DNA from 4 places in the Micromonospora robiginosa genome. Region 3 is predicted to be linked to each of the others. Evidence: riboswitches for the same ligand, from Rfam matches in the RefSeq annotation. Region 3 holds a riboswitch; each other region holds the start of a gene.
The links. Region 3 has a riboswitch for cyclic di-AMP ahead of H1D33_RS14475 (C39 family peptidase). Riboswitches for the same ligand answer to the same signal wherever they lie in the genome.
Positions count from the first base shown of each region.

Region 1: it holds a riboswitch for cyclic di-AMP, as region 3 does, so the genes downstream of both, H1D33_RS23655 (C40 family peptidase) here and H1D33_RS14475 (C39 family peptidase) in region 3, are expected to answer to the same signal.
Region 2: it holds a riboswitch for cyclic di-AMP, as region 3 does, so the genes downstream of both, H1D33_RS01695 (coiled-coil domain-containing protein) here and H1D33_RS14475 (C39 family peptidase) in region 3, are expected to answer to the same signal.
Region 4: it holds a riboswitch for cyclic di-AMP, as region 3 does, so the genes downstream of both, H1D33_RS21410 (coiled-coil domain-containing protein) here and H1D33_RS14475 (C39 family peptidase) in region 3, are expected to answer to the same signal.

Region 1 covers NZ_CP059322.2:5,339,131-5,342,425, reverse strand. Annotated here, with positions in the region: gene H1D33_RS23660 (N-acetylmuramoyl-L-alanine amidase) at 1-1,151, opposite strand, end outside; cyclic di-AMP (ydaO/yuaA leader) riboswitch at 1,385-1,522, shown strand; gene H1D33_RS23655 (C40 family peptidase) at 1,590-2,567, shown strand; gene dcd (dCTP deaminase) at 2,639-3,217, opposite strand.
Region 2 covers NZ_CP059322.2:334,225-337,519, forward strand. Annotated here, with positions in the region: gene H1D33_RS01690 (hypothetical protein) at 1-360, opposite strand, end outside; gene H1D33_RS01695 (coiled-coil domain-containing protein) at 443-1,531, opposite strand; cyclic di-AMP (ydaO/yuaA leader) riboswitch at 1,537-1,666, opposite strand; gene H1D33_RS01700 (cation diffusion facilitator family transporter) at 1,811-2,725, opposite strand; gene H1D33_RS01705 (HelD family protein) at 2,802-3,295, opposite strand, start outside.
Region 3 covers NZ_CP059322.2:3,383,125-3,386,419, forward strand. Annotated here, with positions in the region: gene H1D33_RS14470 (hypothetical protein) at 147-695, shown strand; gene H1D33_RS14475 (C39 family peptidase) at 757-1,599, opposite strand; cyclic di-AMP (ydaO/yuaA leader) riboswitch at 1,805-1,945, opposite strand; gene H1D33_RS14480 (hypothetical protein) at 2,253-3,017, opposite strand; gene H1D33_RS14485 (hypothetical protein) at 3,149-3,295, opposite strand, start outside.
Region 4 covers NZ_CP059322.2:4,889,324-4,892,618, reverse strand. Annotated here, with positions in the region: gene H1D33_RS21415 (carbonic anhydrase) at 123-776, shown strand; gene H1D33_RS21410 (coiled-coil domain-containing protein) at 840-1,865, opposite strand; cyclic di-AMP (ydaO/yuaA leader) riboswitch at 1,870-2,000, opposite strand; gene H1D33_RS21405 (YibE/F family protein) at 2,155-3,295, opposite strand, start outside.

The DNA.
Region 1 (3,295 bases), 2.0 Mb from region 3:
TTGGCCGAGCTGCGGTACATCGCCTCGGTGTACCAGGTGCCCTGCCCGGCGAAGCCCTCGTGCTCCAGGCCGATGGACTTGGCGTTGACGTACCAGTTGCCGGCGTGCCAGCCGACGTCCTTGGCCTTGATGTGCTGGGCGACGTAGCCGTCCACCGAGCGCAGCGTGTAGTGCCAGCCCAGGTAGTCGGCCCGCTTCACGAGGTCGACGCTGGGGGCGAAGTAGCCCTCGGTGTCGTGGATGACGATGTACTCGATCTTCTGCTGCTTGGGCCGGTTGCCCAGGTCGTGGTTGCCGTAGTCGCCCGGGTCCGCGCTGAGCTGCTCGTACGGCGCGGGGATCCACTCGCAGGCCAACCGCACCGGGCACTCCAACCCGTCCGGTCGCGCGGCGTGCCGCAGGCCGAGCCGGGCCAGGCCGGCACGGTCCGGCTGCGCGGTGGTGGCGGCCAGCGTGACCCGCTGCCCGTCGTCGGTGGTGCGGGTGGCGCCCTGACCGAGCTGGTCGTAGACCTCGTCGGCGAAGGCCGCCGCCGCGTCGGCGGTGTCCGCGCCGGAGTAGCGGGCCACCGCGCCGTACCAGGCCGCGGCGTCGCTGCCGGCGCCGACCGGCCCGCCCAGTGCCTTCTGGTACGAGGCGAGCAGCGCCGCCCCGCCGCGGATGTTCGCCGCCGGGTCGGTGCGCAGCTTCTGTGCGTCGAGCCCGGTGAGCGTCGCGGCGGCGTCGAGCGTCTGGAGCGAGGCCTTCGGCAGCGGCGTCTCCCGGGCCGGCGCGGCGGCGGTGGCCGGGTCGAGGGTGAGCGGGCGGGCGTCGTCGCCGCGCGGGTCCTCGTCCTCGTCGACGTGGGCGCTGCCCGGCGTGGCGAGGACGTGCGCGGCGTCGGTCAGGTGCATCGGGCCGTAGCCGCCGCTGGTGCTGGGCTGGCCGGGGTGGACGTCCCAGCGGGACTCCAGGTAGGAGACGCCGAGCAGCACGTCCTGCGGTACGCCGTACTCGGTGGCGGCCGCGGCGTACTGCTGCTGCCGGTCGCCGGTGGGTGGGGCGGACTGCGGCGCGGCGGTCACCGGGCCGGTGGTCGCCAGCGCGGTGGCGGCGGCCACGGCGGCGGCGAGCAGTATCCGTCTGCCCGACGGCGGGGGTGAGAGGTGCATCGAACCTCCTGGACAGGGATGGGGGTCACTGCGTCCCCACCCTCACTCCGGGCACCCGCGTCGGTCAATACCTTTCCGGTGCTTAATGTTGCATGAAAGAAAGCTTCACTCGTGTCTCGCGTCAGATATTCGGCACGGAGTGTCACGGCCGTTCGGGTTGCGGATCGATAACAGAGGTCCCTACTCTGGTCAATCGTCGGCCGCCAGTCTCATCGTCCACCCCGGGCGGTGACGGTCCGACACCGCCGAGTCGCCCACGGGCGAACCGGGGACCCAGGTACCTGGGGTGAATCCGCAGCCACTGCGGTAGGGCGGCTCCCTTCCCGCCCGAACCCGTCAGCTAACCCGGTAGGCGGTCAGACGAAGGAGTACGGACGCCCGGTGGCACTCCATGCCCCGCGGCCGACGTCGAGCCGGTCTGCCGACCGGTCCGCCGTCGTGCCGCGTTCCCGCTGGTCCCGCTGCACCACCACACTCGCCGCCCTGGTCGGCGCCGCGGTCGTCCTGACCGGTGGCGCGACGGCGGCCCACGCCGAACCCTCGGTCGCCGAGATCGAGGCCCAGATCGACCGCGACTGGAACAAGCTCGAACCCGTCATCGAGCAGGTCAACTCCGTCCGCGAGCAGCTCGCCGCGCGGCGCCGGCAGGCCGACGCGCTCGGTAAGCAGATCGCCCCGCTCCAGGCCCGGGTGGACGCCGCGCTGGGGCAGGTCGGCGGGCTCGCCGCCGACGCGTACAAGGGCGACAACCTCTCCACCGTCAACGCGCTACTGGGCAGCCGCTCGCCGAGCGAGCTGGTCAGCGGCCTGGAGATGCTCGACCGCTTCGCGCACCACCAGCAGGAGCAGGTGCACGACATCGCCGAGCTGCGCGACGAGCTGGCCGCGAAGAAGAAGCCGCTGGACGCGATGGTCGCCGACCTGAGCCGCACCGAGGCGCAGCTCGCGGCGAAGAAGAAGCAGATCGACGCCGAGATCGCCAGGCTGCAGAAGCTGCGGCTCAAGGTGTACGGCAACGGCGGTGGCGGCAAGCTGCGTCCGGCCCCCTGCCCGTCCGGGTATCCCGGCGGCGCGGCCGGCGTGGCGGTCAAGTTCGCCTGCGCCCAGATCGGCAAGATCTACGTCTGGGGCGCCGCCGGCCCGGACCACTTCGACTGCTCCGGCCTGACCATGGCCGCCTGGGCCAAGGCCGGGGTCTCGCTGCCGCACAACGCCCGGCAGCAGCACGACGTGACGAAGCGGGTCAGCCGCGCCGAGCTGCGCGCCGGTGACCTGGTCTTCTACTACGGCGACCTGCACCACGTCGGGATGTACGTCGGCGACGGCTGGGTGGTGCACGCCTCCCAGTCCGGCAAGCCCATCACCATGAAGCGGTACGACGACGGCGACATCAACAGTTACGGCCGCCCCGGCTGAGATGTAAGGAGGGGCCCCCGCTTAACGCATTCTGCATAGGCGGGGGCCCCGCTTAACAGCGGCGGAGATCGTCAGCGCGTCGGCCAGGTGCGCCAGCTCTGCCAGGAGCGGCTCGGCGTCGGGCCGCGCTGGCCCTGGTAGCGCGAACCGTAGACGGCCGAGCCGTACGGGTGCTCGGCCGGCGAGGACAGCCGGAAGATGCACAACTGGCCGATCTTCATGCCCGGCCAGAGCGTGATCGGCAGGTTCGCCACGTTGGACAGCTCCAGCGTGACGTGGCCGGAGAAGCCCGGATCGATGAAGCCGGCCGTGGAGTGGGTCAGCAGGCCGAGCCGGCCCAGGGACGACTTGCCCTCCAGCCGGCCGGCGAGCTGGTCGCCCAACGAGATGACCTCCAACGTGGAGGCGAGCACGAACTCCCCGGGGTGCAGCACGAACGGCTGCCCCTCCGGCACCTCCACCATCGACGTCAGGTCGTCCTGCTGCATCGACGGGTCGATGTGGGTGTAGAGATGGTTGTTGAAGACCCGGAACAACCGGTCCAGGCGTACGTCGATGCTGGACGGCTGCACCAGCGTGGGCTCGAAGGGCTCCAGCGCGAGCGTGCCCGCCTTGATCTCGGAGACCAGGTCGCGGTCGGAGAGCAGCATCGGAACACCATAGCGACCGGTACGGGTGACCTGCGTGTCGGACTGCACTCTCGTACACGTGTTCGATAGAATGTCGGC
Region 2 (3,295 bases), 3.0 Mb from region 3:
CGCGTCGGCGGCCCCGGCGAGCGCGCCGAGGTGCCGGATCCGGGGCGTCAGCAGGAGCAGCACCAGGCCGAGCATGACGGTGGTGAGCACGAACTTCACCAGCACCCAGCGCCAGCGCAGCAGACCCCACGGGGTGAGCAGCGCACTGACCGTCCCGACCAGCCAGACCGCCACGCTCAGCGGCGCGAACAGCCAGGTGACCAGCAGCCCCGCCGCCGGGTAGACGACGTCGGGGTCGGCGCCGCGCAGCCCGGCCACGCCGAGCGCGAGCAGCGTCAGGTCGGCGCCGAGCCAGCCCAGCGAGGTGACCAGGTGCGCGGTGAGCAGCGCCTTGCGGCCGGCGGGGGAGAGTCGTCTCATGCCCCCGATCCCACCGGGTCGCGCGGCCCACGTCGTGGGCCGCGCGACGACATCCGGGGTACGTCGTGGAGCGTAGTGCGCGTTAGTAGACCGACAGGTGCACGTGGTTGGTGTGGTCGCTGGACGGGTCGCCGTTGCCGCCGCTGTACGACTTCCAGCCGCTGCTGGGCAGCCAGATCCGCTTGAACCAGATCACGTAGAGCACGGCGAGCGGGTCGGCGTTGCGGATGAAGTACGCGGACAGGTTGTTGCCGTACGTCCGGTCGCCGCCGCTGGCGACGCCGCCGAAGCCGTCCTTCTGCGCGGCGAAGTCGCAGGCCCGTCCCTTCGGGTGCTCACCCGAGCCGCTGGGTCGGTGGCAGGAGACGTACCGGGTGAAGCCGGCGGCCTTGGCCTGCTGCAACGCGTGCAACGTGCGCGGGGTGATGCAGCCGCTGGCCGGCGTCGGGTCGTTGACGCTGCACGACTCCGCCGGCCACGACCCGTCGGAGTTGCGCTTGGCCGGCGTCGCGTTCGCCGTGGACGTGCCCCGGGTGCTGCCACCGTCGTCGCTGTCGCGGGTGGTGGCGCTGCGCTTGTTCGCCACCTCCAGCGCCCGCTCGGCCTGCTCCTTGCGCTTGCCCATGAGCGTGACCTGCTTGCGCTGCTCCAGGATCTCGCCGTCGAGCGCGGTGCGGGTGCGGATCGCCTCGTCCCGGGTGGTGATCAGGTCGCGCAGCGTCCGGTCCTCGTGCGCGGCGACCGTCTCCAAAGCCGCGGCCCGGTCCATGAAGCCCTCCGGGGTGCGGCTGGCGAGCAGCGCCGCGGCGGTGCCCATCCGGCCGGTGCGGTAGGCCACCCCGGCGATCTCGCCGACCTTGGCGTCGCGCTCGGTCAGCTCCACGTCGATGGTCTTGAGCCGGTCGTTGAGCTGCTTCTGCCGGGTCACCGAGCGGTTCAGCGCGGCCTTGGCGTCGAGCCAGCCCTTGCTGGCCGCGTCGAGTTGTTCGCGCAGCGCGGGGGTGCCGCCCTCGTCGTCGCCGGGTGCGGCGGCGAGCAGGCCGGTCGGGGAGGCCGCCCGCGCCGCCGAGGCGGGGGAGACCGGCACGGTCGCGACACCGAGGGCCAGCATCGCGACGAGCAGGGCCGCCAACCGGGCGGCCGTCCGTCGTACAGGTGCCACTGTGGGCATTCACGTGTCCTTCCGTCAACCGCCGACCGGGTTAGCTGACGGGTTCGGGACGGAAGATCCCTACCGCTGACGCGGATGCACCCCACGTACGTGGTTCCCCGGCTCGCCCTGCGGGCGATTAGGCGCCGGCCGCGCCGAGAGGTGCCGGAGTGGCACCCGTGGTGCGGCCGGGACCGAGCCTACCGGCGCTGCCCGGAGCCGGCGCCGTGGACCGGGGCCGGTTACCGGGCAAAACCGGCATAAGCCTACAATAACTACACTGATTTAAGTCTGTCCTAATTACCACTCGGTCGGACCGCAGGCGCCGGCTGACGCTCCGGGCTCGATCTGCAACGTGGCGTGGTCGATCGAGAAGTCCTCGTGCAGGGCGTCCCGGGCCGCGGCCAGCACGGTGGCGACCTCGGCGCCCGGGTCGATCGTCAGGTGCGCCGAGGCGACGTCCATGCCCGAGGTGAGCGTCCAGACGTGCAGGTCGTGCACCTCCGCCACGCCGGGCACGGCGGTCAGCCGGTCGTGCACCGCGGTCACCTGGAGGTGCTCCGGCGCGGCCTGCACCAGGATGCGGACCGCGGCGCGGCCGAGCCGCCAGGTGCGCGGCAGGATGAACAGGCCGATCGCCACGGCGACCACCGGGTCGGCCCACCACCAGTCGGTGACCGCGATGACCAGCGCGGCGCCGATCACGCCGAGCGAGCCGAGCAGGTCGCCGAGCACCTCCAGGTAGGCCCCGCGCAGGTTGATGCTCTCCTGCGCGCCGGAGCGCAGCAGCGCGAACGCGGCGACGTTGGCGAGCAGGCCGAGCACGGCGACCACGAGCATCGGGCCGGCGAGCACCTCCGGCGGCTCGCCGAACCGGCGTACCGCCTCGATTAGCACGTAGACCGCGACGGCGCCGAGCAGCACCGCGTTGGCCAGCGCCGCGAGCACCTCCAGCCGATAGAGCCCGAACGTGCGCTGCGGGTCGGTGCGGGCGCGCCGGGTGGCGCTGATCGCGGCGAGCGCCATGCCGATGCCGAGCACGTCGGTGAACATGTGCCCGGCGTCGGAGAGCAGCGCCAGCGAGCCGGTCGTGAAGGCGGCCACCGCCTCGATCAGCATCAGCGCGGTGAGCAGCGCGAAGGCGGCCCAGAGTCGCCCTCGGTGGCGGTGCGCCGCGTTGGCCACCGCGCCGCTGTGGTCATGACCTGCGCCCACGCACACACCCTCCGCCCCGTGTCTCGGCCGGGACCAATCTATGCTCACATCGCTATGTGTGCAAGTGAGGGTGGGGTCACCCCACCGGATCGAGCGTGGTCAGGCGCTGGGTGGCCCGGGACAGCGCCACGTAGAGCGTCCGCACCCCGGAGCCCGGGTCGGCCCGGATCTCGCCCGGCGCGACCAGCACCACACCGTCGTACTCCATGCCCTTGGCCTGCAGGCTGGTCACCACCTGGAGCCGGCCGCCGCCCAGCTCGCCCAGCCAGCCGGCCACCTCGTCCCGGCGCGGCACCGGTGTGATCACCCCGACCGTGCCCTCCACCTCGGCCAGCAGCGTCCGGGCCGCCTCGACCGTGGCCGACGGCAGCTCGGCGGCGGCCACCGTGCGCTGGACCGGCGGCACGCCGGTGGAGCGCACCGCGTCCGGCAACGCCAGGTCCGGGTACAGCCGGCGGATCTCCGCCGCTGCCACCGCGAAGATCTCCGCCGAGTTGCGGTAGTTGGTGGTCAGCTCGTAGCGGTGCCGGCGACGCCGGCCCAACGCCTGGTCCCGGGCCCGGTCCAGCT
Region 3 (3,295 bases):
GCCGGTCGTTACACACACTCCCGGCCCCCGCGACGAGCCCCGCGCTCCGCGCCCACGCCGGAAACCCCCTGACCTTTTCGAGCGCCTGACGGTGCCCGCACCCCCGTCCCCCGCGAGGGTGTGTTGACCCCCGAATGGAGCCCACCATGAACACGATCCTGCGCAAGAGCATCCTCGGTATCGCTGGTCTGGCCTTCACCGGTGGCGTGTTCGCCGGCCCGATCGCCGCCCACGCCGACACCCCCGCGCACGCCGCCGCCAAGCCGGTGACGGCCACCGTGCAGGGCGAGCAGTCCACCATCACCCTCAACGACGAGCAGACCGCCAACGCCAAGGCGATCATCGCCGCGACGAAGAAGGCCGGCCTGCCCGAGCGGGCCGCGGTCATCTCGATCGCGACCAGCCTGCAGGAGTCGAAGCTGGAGAACCTCGGCCACCTCGGCGACCGCAACGACCATGACTCGCTGGGCCTGTTCCAGCAGCGCCCCTCCAGTGGTTGGGGTACGCCGGAGGAGATCACCGACCCCGAGCACTCCACCCTGGCCTTCCTGAAGGGGCTGAAGCAGGTCGACGGCTGGCAGGACATGCCCCTGACCGACGCCGCGCAGACCGTGCAGGTCTCCGCCTACCCGGACGCCTACGCGCAGTGGGAGAAGCAGGCCACCGACCTCGTCGCCCAGCACTGGACCAAGTAAGCGCGAAGAAGGCCGGCACCCCGAAACGGGTGCCGGCCTTCACGCGTACCGAAGAAAGAGGTCAGGCGGAGTAACCGCGCGTGGCCATCCAGTTCGCCAGGTCGATCGTGCTGACCCAGTACGACGGCAGCGACGGGTCGGCCGAGTCGGCGATCCGCACGGTCCGGCCGTCGTTCTTGTAGCCGACCACGGCGATGTAGTGGCCGCCCGGGAACGAGTGCCAGCCGCCGTTGGTGTCGGTGGCGTCGCCGACGATGTTCGAGACGACGGCCCGGCCGTTGCTGACGGCCCGTACGACGTCGGCCTGGAGCTGGTCGATCTGCGCTCGGGTGGCCGAGCCCGGGATCATGCGGGTCCGGTACGGGTTGCCCTTGACCTGCTGGTTGAGGACGCGGGTGGTGTCCTCGGCGGAGTTGGTGCCCATCTCGGTGGTGCCGAGGGCGACGGCCAGGGTGTCCTGGCTGCGCTCGATGCCGTTGGCGCTGAGCGCGTTGCGCACGGCGGCCGGACCGCAGTAGTAGTAGGTGGTCTGCGCCTGGTAGTCGTAGTCGAGCGTCCGGCTCGACGGCGGCTTCGGCTTGGCCGTGCGGGTGGTGTCCGGGTCGGCAGCCTTCGCCGAGGCCGAGGCGCTGGGCCGGGGCGACGCGCTGGGCGTGGCGCTGGGCGACGTGCTCGGGGCCGGGACGGCGATCCGGGCCTCGCTGCGGCTGGCGGTGTCGCCGAGCCGGGCGCCGAGGTCGGCCACCGAGGCGGTGTTCTCCTGGCGGACCGGGGCGTCGTCGGTGGCGGCGAGGGCGGCGCCGGTGCCGCTCGCGAGCACGAGGGCCGCTGCCGAGCCGGCGATGATCTGGTACGGGCGCTCGGTGGCGAGACGCCGCAGTTGACGCTTCAGGTGGTGCTTCACGGTGGTTCCTCCACGGGGGTGAGCGGCACGCGCCGGCCCGGCGCGCGGAGGAACTCACACGCGCTGGCGGGCGGCAGGGCCGCGGAAGCGACGCCCGGGCTGCCGGGCGATCAGGGGTCGGGGGACGTGTCGCCGGTCAGGCGAGCGCCGGTACCCGGTGGCCGTGGAGGCGGGGGACGATCGGGGGGTGGAGGGCACGAGGCGGAACTCCTTCCGTGGCCGCCGACCGGGTTAGCTGACGGATTCGGGCGGGAAGTACGCCCTACCGCGGCCGTGGCGCGCGGATTCACCCCGGTGTTGCTGTGGGTCCCCGGTTCGTGTGTGCACGATTAGGCGGGTCGGCACGGCGTCGCCATCTGCGACCGTCAACCGCACCGGACGCGCCGACACTACCGGCGGGTAAACGCCCTGCCAAGCGCCGCCACCTGCGGAAACGTGCGGGGCGACTACGGATTCGGTGCAGCCGGTCACCGATGCCCCTCAATGGGACGAGCGGCTACGCCGGTAGCTGTCCGCCCAAAAGGGGGACATCCGGCCGGCGGAGAAACGGGCAGCAGGCGCAGCACCGGTCATCGGGTCCGGCCGTCGCCGGTCGGACGGCGCCCGTGACCGGGCTCACCACACTCGGTAACGATTCGGCCGAGGTCGTCGGCTCAGCCCACCCGGGCCGGACGCCAGCGGGCGCTCCGCACGGCCGCCGTCGCCGGGACGCGGGTCGCGGCCGGGGCCCGGGACGCCGGCACGGGCCGCAGCGCGACGGCTGCCGCGTACGCCTCGGCGGCGAGCGTGCGGGCCGACTCGGCGGCCAGTTCGGCGTCCCGCCACGCCAGGCGCTCCCGCTCGGCGGCAGTCTCCCAGCCGGCCCGACGCCCGTCACGGACCGTGCGGGCCAGCACGATCTCCTGCTCGGCCGGGTGGCGGCGCGGGTCCCACCCGTTGCGGTGGGCCAGCACGTCGGCGAGTTGGCGGGCGGTCAGGTCGCCCCGCCAGTGCGCCGACATGGCGGCGTGGTGCAGCCAGCGTTCCCGTGCCGCGTACTCGGTCGGGGTGTGTGGCGTGTGCGGGGCGGGCAGCGCGCCGGCGGCGGCCAGGCGGCGGGCGGCGGTGTCCGCCTCGTCGTACGCCGCCCAGGCCCGGTCCGCCTCGGTCTGCGCGGCCAGCCACCGCTCGCGGCGGCGATGTGCGGTCTGGGCGGCTCCGGCGGCGGCCACGGCCACCTCGTCGGCGTATCGGGCGAGGTCGGCGCGGTGGAGGGTGTCCGCGTCGACCGGGTCGGCTTCGACCTCGGTCGCGCCGTCCCGCTCCGGGCGGGCGACCAGCACGGCGAGCAGGGCGAGCGCGAGCACGATCAGCGCCGACCAGATGGCGGCGGCCTCGGGAACCGCGGTGAGGAAGTTGAGGAGAACGGTCTGCGACATGGTCGGCACCTCACGGGAGACGAAAGCGGGAAGATCCGCACGGGCCGGGCGGGTACGGGCGCCGCCGAAACGCCGAGGGCGGGTGCGGGGTGAGGTTCGGGTGGAGGGGCGCGGGCCGGACCCGCGGCGGGTCAGCGGGCGGGCGGGGCCCGCGGGCCGGCCGGCGCCGGCGGCTGACCGCCGGGCAGCGGGAGCCGGCGGGAGGGCGGCACGGCGGCGCTCTCCGGCTGTGGCTCGGTCACACCGGTGGGGGCGCCCTGCCGCGCGGCGGCGAGGCC
Region 4 (3,295 bases), 1.5 Mb from region 3:
GACGTATGAAATGCGGATCACGAAATCTTGACGTGCTGTCGGTCGCGTGTGACGGTGGGTCGCGAGGCCGACACCGCCGCCGGCCGGCCTGGTCGTGCCCTGTGAGGACGAGGTGAACAGCGATGATCCCGACCACCCCCGACGAGGCACTCGCCGAGCTGCGGGCCGGTAACCAGCGGTTCGTCACCGGTGTGCCGCAGCACCCGAATCAGGACGCCGGTCGTCGGGCGGCGGTCGCCGACGGCCAGCACCCGTTCGCGGTGATCGTCGGCTGCTCCGACTCCCGCCTCGCCGCCGAGATCATCTTCGACCAGGGTCTCGGTGACCTCTTCGTGGTGCGCACCGCCGGCCACACCGCCGGCCCCGAGGTGCTCGGCAGCGTCGAGTACGCGGTTACCGTCCTCGGCACGCCGCTCGTGGTGGTGCTCGGCCACGACTCGTGCGGCGCGGTCCAGGCGGCCCGCGAGGCGGTCCGCACCGGCTCCGCCCCGGCCGGGCACCTGGGCGCGGTGGTGGACGCCGTGTCGCCCAGCCTGCTGCGTGCCGCCCGGGAGGGGGTCGAGGACCTCGACGGCATCGTCGACGTCCACATCGCGCAGATCGTGGAGACGCTGCTGGCCCGCTCGACCGTGCTCGCCGAGCGGGTGGCCGGTGGCGCGTGCACGGTGGTCGGCATGTCGTACCGGCTCAGCGGCGGCGAGGTGCGGACGGTGGCGCAGTCCCCGGACCCGCTGCCCGCCCCGGCCGCGCCGGTGGACCCGGCGCTCGCCGGCTGAGTCGCACCCGGACACACGGAAGGGGCCGCCCGAGGGCGGCCCCTTCCGTGTGTGCCTGTCGCGTCAGAGCAGCGACATGTGCACGTGGTCGGTGTGGTTGGAGGGTCCGCTGTAGGAACTCCAGCCGGTGGCCGGGAACCAGATCTGCCGGTTCCAGATCACGTAGTAGATGCCCAGCCGGTCCGCGTTGCGGATGAGGAAGGCGGCGACCTCGTTGCCGTACCTGCGGGTGTCGTTGTTGTGCCACGGCGAGAAGCCGCTGTTCTGCAGGGACCAGTCGCAGGCCTTGCCCTTGGGGTGCTCCCACGGGCCGCCCGGCCGGTAACAACCCACGAAGCGGTTGAAGCCGGCGCGCTTGACCTCCTTGTACGCGTGCAGCGTGCGCGGCGTGACGCAGCCGGAGGTGGTCGGGTCGTTCTCGCTGCACGACTCGGACTTCCAGCCGCCGTCGGCGGTCCGGCCGGGGCCGATCTTGGCGACCGGCGAGGTGGCCGAGACCAGGCCGCCGGTGAAGCCCAGGCCGCCGACCAGCTTCAGCGCCTTCTGCGCCTCGGTCCGCTCGCGGGCCATCGCGTTGGTCTGCTTCTCCTGCTCGCGCACCTCGGCGTCGGCGGCGATCTTGGCCTGCTCGGCGCGGTTCCTGGCGTCGTTGACGGCGGCGAGCCGCTGCGCGTTGAAGAGGTTGAGCTCGTCCAGGGCGCTGGCGCGTTCCACGAACGAGTCGGGCGACCGGCTCTCCAGCAGCATCGCCATCGCGCCCATCCGGCCGGTCCGGTAGGACTGCGCGGCGATCTGGTTGACCTGCGGGCTGAGCGCCGCCAGCTCGGCCTCGGCCGCGGCCTTCTCGGCGGCCAGCCGCTTCTGGCGCTGCTGCGACGTGGTGAGCTTCGACTTGGCCTGCAGGTAGTTCCGGTTGGCGGAGTCGATCGCCTCGGTGATGAGCGGCGGCTCGTCGTCCTCCGCGTGCCCGGAGGGCTTGGGGGCGGCGGCGTGCGGGGCGGCCGTCGCCGAGGTCGGCCCGACCAGCACGGCGAGCGCGGCGAGCACGGCCACCACGGGTGTCGACCAGCGGCGCAGGGGTGCCGTCACAGTGTTCCCTTCCGTCGACCGCCGACCGGGTTAGCTGACGGGTTCGGGACGGAAGTGGCCCCTACCGCTCGCGCGGATTCACCCCATGTACCTGGTTCCCCGGTTCGCCCGGAGGCGATTGGGCGGCGGCACCGCAGGCGCCGGTGCGCGCCTTCGGCGGTGACCGGGGGCGAGGTTACCCGAGATCCCGACCGGGGATCTACGTCCGGAAGCCGACCAATCGCGAGAATTCGACATTGCCCAGCGTGAGCCGCATCGCGTTTGACGTCGGCCGTCACGCTGCGGAGTGTCACCATGCGGCCTCCGTACTCCTCGGGCCGCCGGGTCGTCCTCCGCCGAGCGCCTCCATCGCCGCGTCCCGATCCGGCGGCGGCCGGCCGGGGTCCGCCTCGCGGCGCCCGGCGGTGGTGACGACCGCGGCCAGCGCCGTGGTCAGCGGTACGGCGGCGATCAGGCCGAGCGTGGCGACCGCGCTACGGACGATCTCCTGGGCGAGGAACTCGCTGGTGAGGATCTGGCTCACCGGGCGGGAGTCGGCGACCAGCAGGAGCAGCAGCGGCAGCGAGGCGCCCGCGTACGCCAGCACGATGGTGTTCACGGTGGACGCGATGTGCGCCCGGCCGACCCGGGTGGCCGCCCGGTAGAGCTGCCGCCGGGACAGCCCCGGGTTGGCGCGGGCCAGCTCGGTGACGGTCGCCGACTGGGTGACCGTGACGTCGTCCAGCACGCCCAGCGAGCCGATGATGATGCCGGCCAGCAGCAGCCCGTGCAGGTCCACGTCGCCCTGGAACATGGAGAGCGTGGTGGCGTCCTCGCTGCCGAAGCCGGTCAGGTGGGTGGCGCCGGTGGCGAGCGTGCCGAGCACGCCGGTGACCACCAGGCTGCCGAGCGTGCCGAGCACCGCCACCGAGGTCTGCGCGCTGATCCCGTGGGTCAGGTAGAGCACCACGAACATGATGAGCGCGGCGCCGACGATCGCGACCGGCAGCGGGGAGCGGCCGGCGCCGATCCCGGGCAGCACGAAGCCGAGCAGGATGGCGAAGCTGGCCACCAGCCCGCCGAGCGCGGCCAGCCCACGCCAGCGGCCGAACGCCACGATCGCGGCGGCGAAGAGCGCCACCAGCCAGACCAGCGGCGTGCCGCGCTGGTGCTCGGCGATGTTGTAGGCCTTCACCGTCGGGTCGGCCGGGTCGGTCAGCTCGACCAGGATCACCTCGTCGCCGACCTCGACCCGGGGCGCGCCGGGCCCGGCGGGGATCGGCGTCTCGACCTGCCGGCCCGCGTCCGGGCCCTGCTCGGCGGCGACGGTCACGGTGCCGCACGGGCCGCCGGCGCCGGTCGGCGCCTCCGGGGTCGGCGGGCAGGGCTCGGTCACCACCCGGGTCACCGTCCCCTGGTGGCGCGGCACGTTCTCGCCGCCCGCCGGTTCC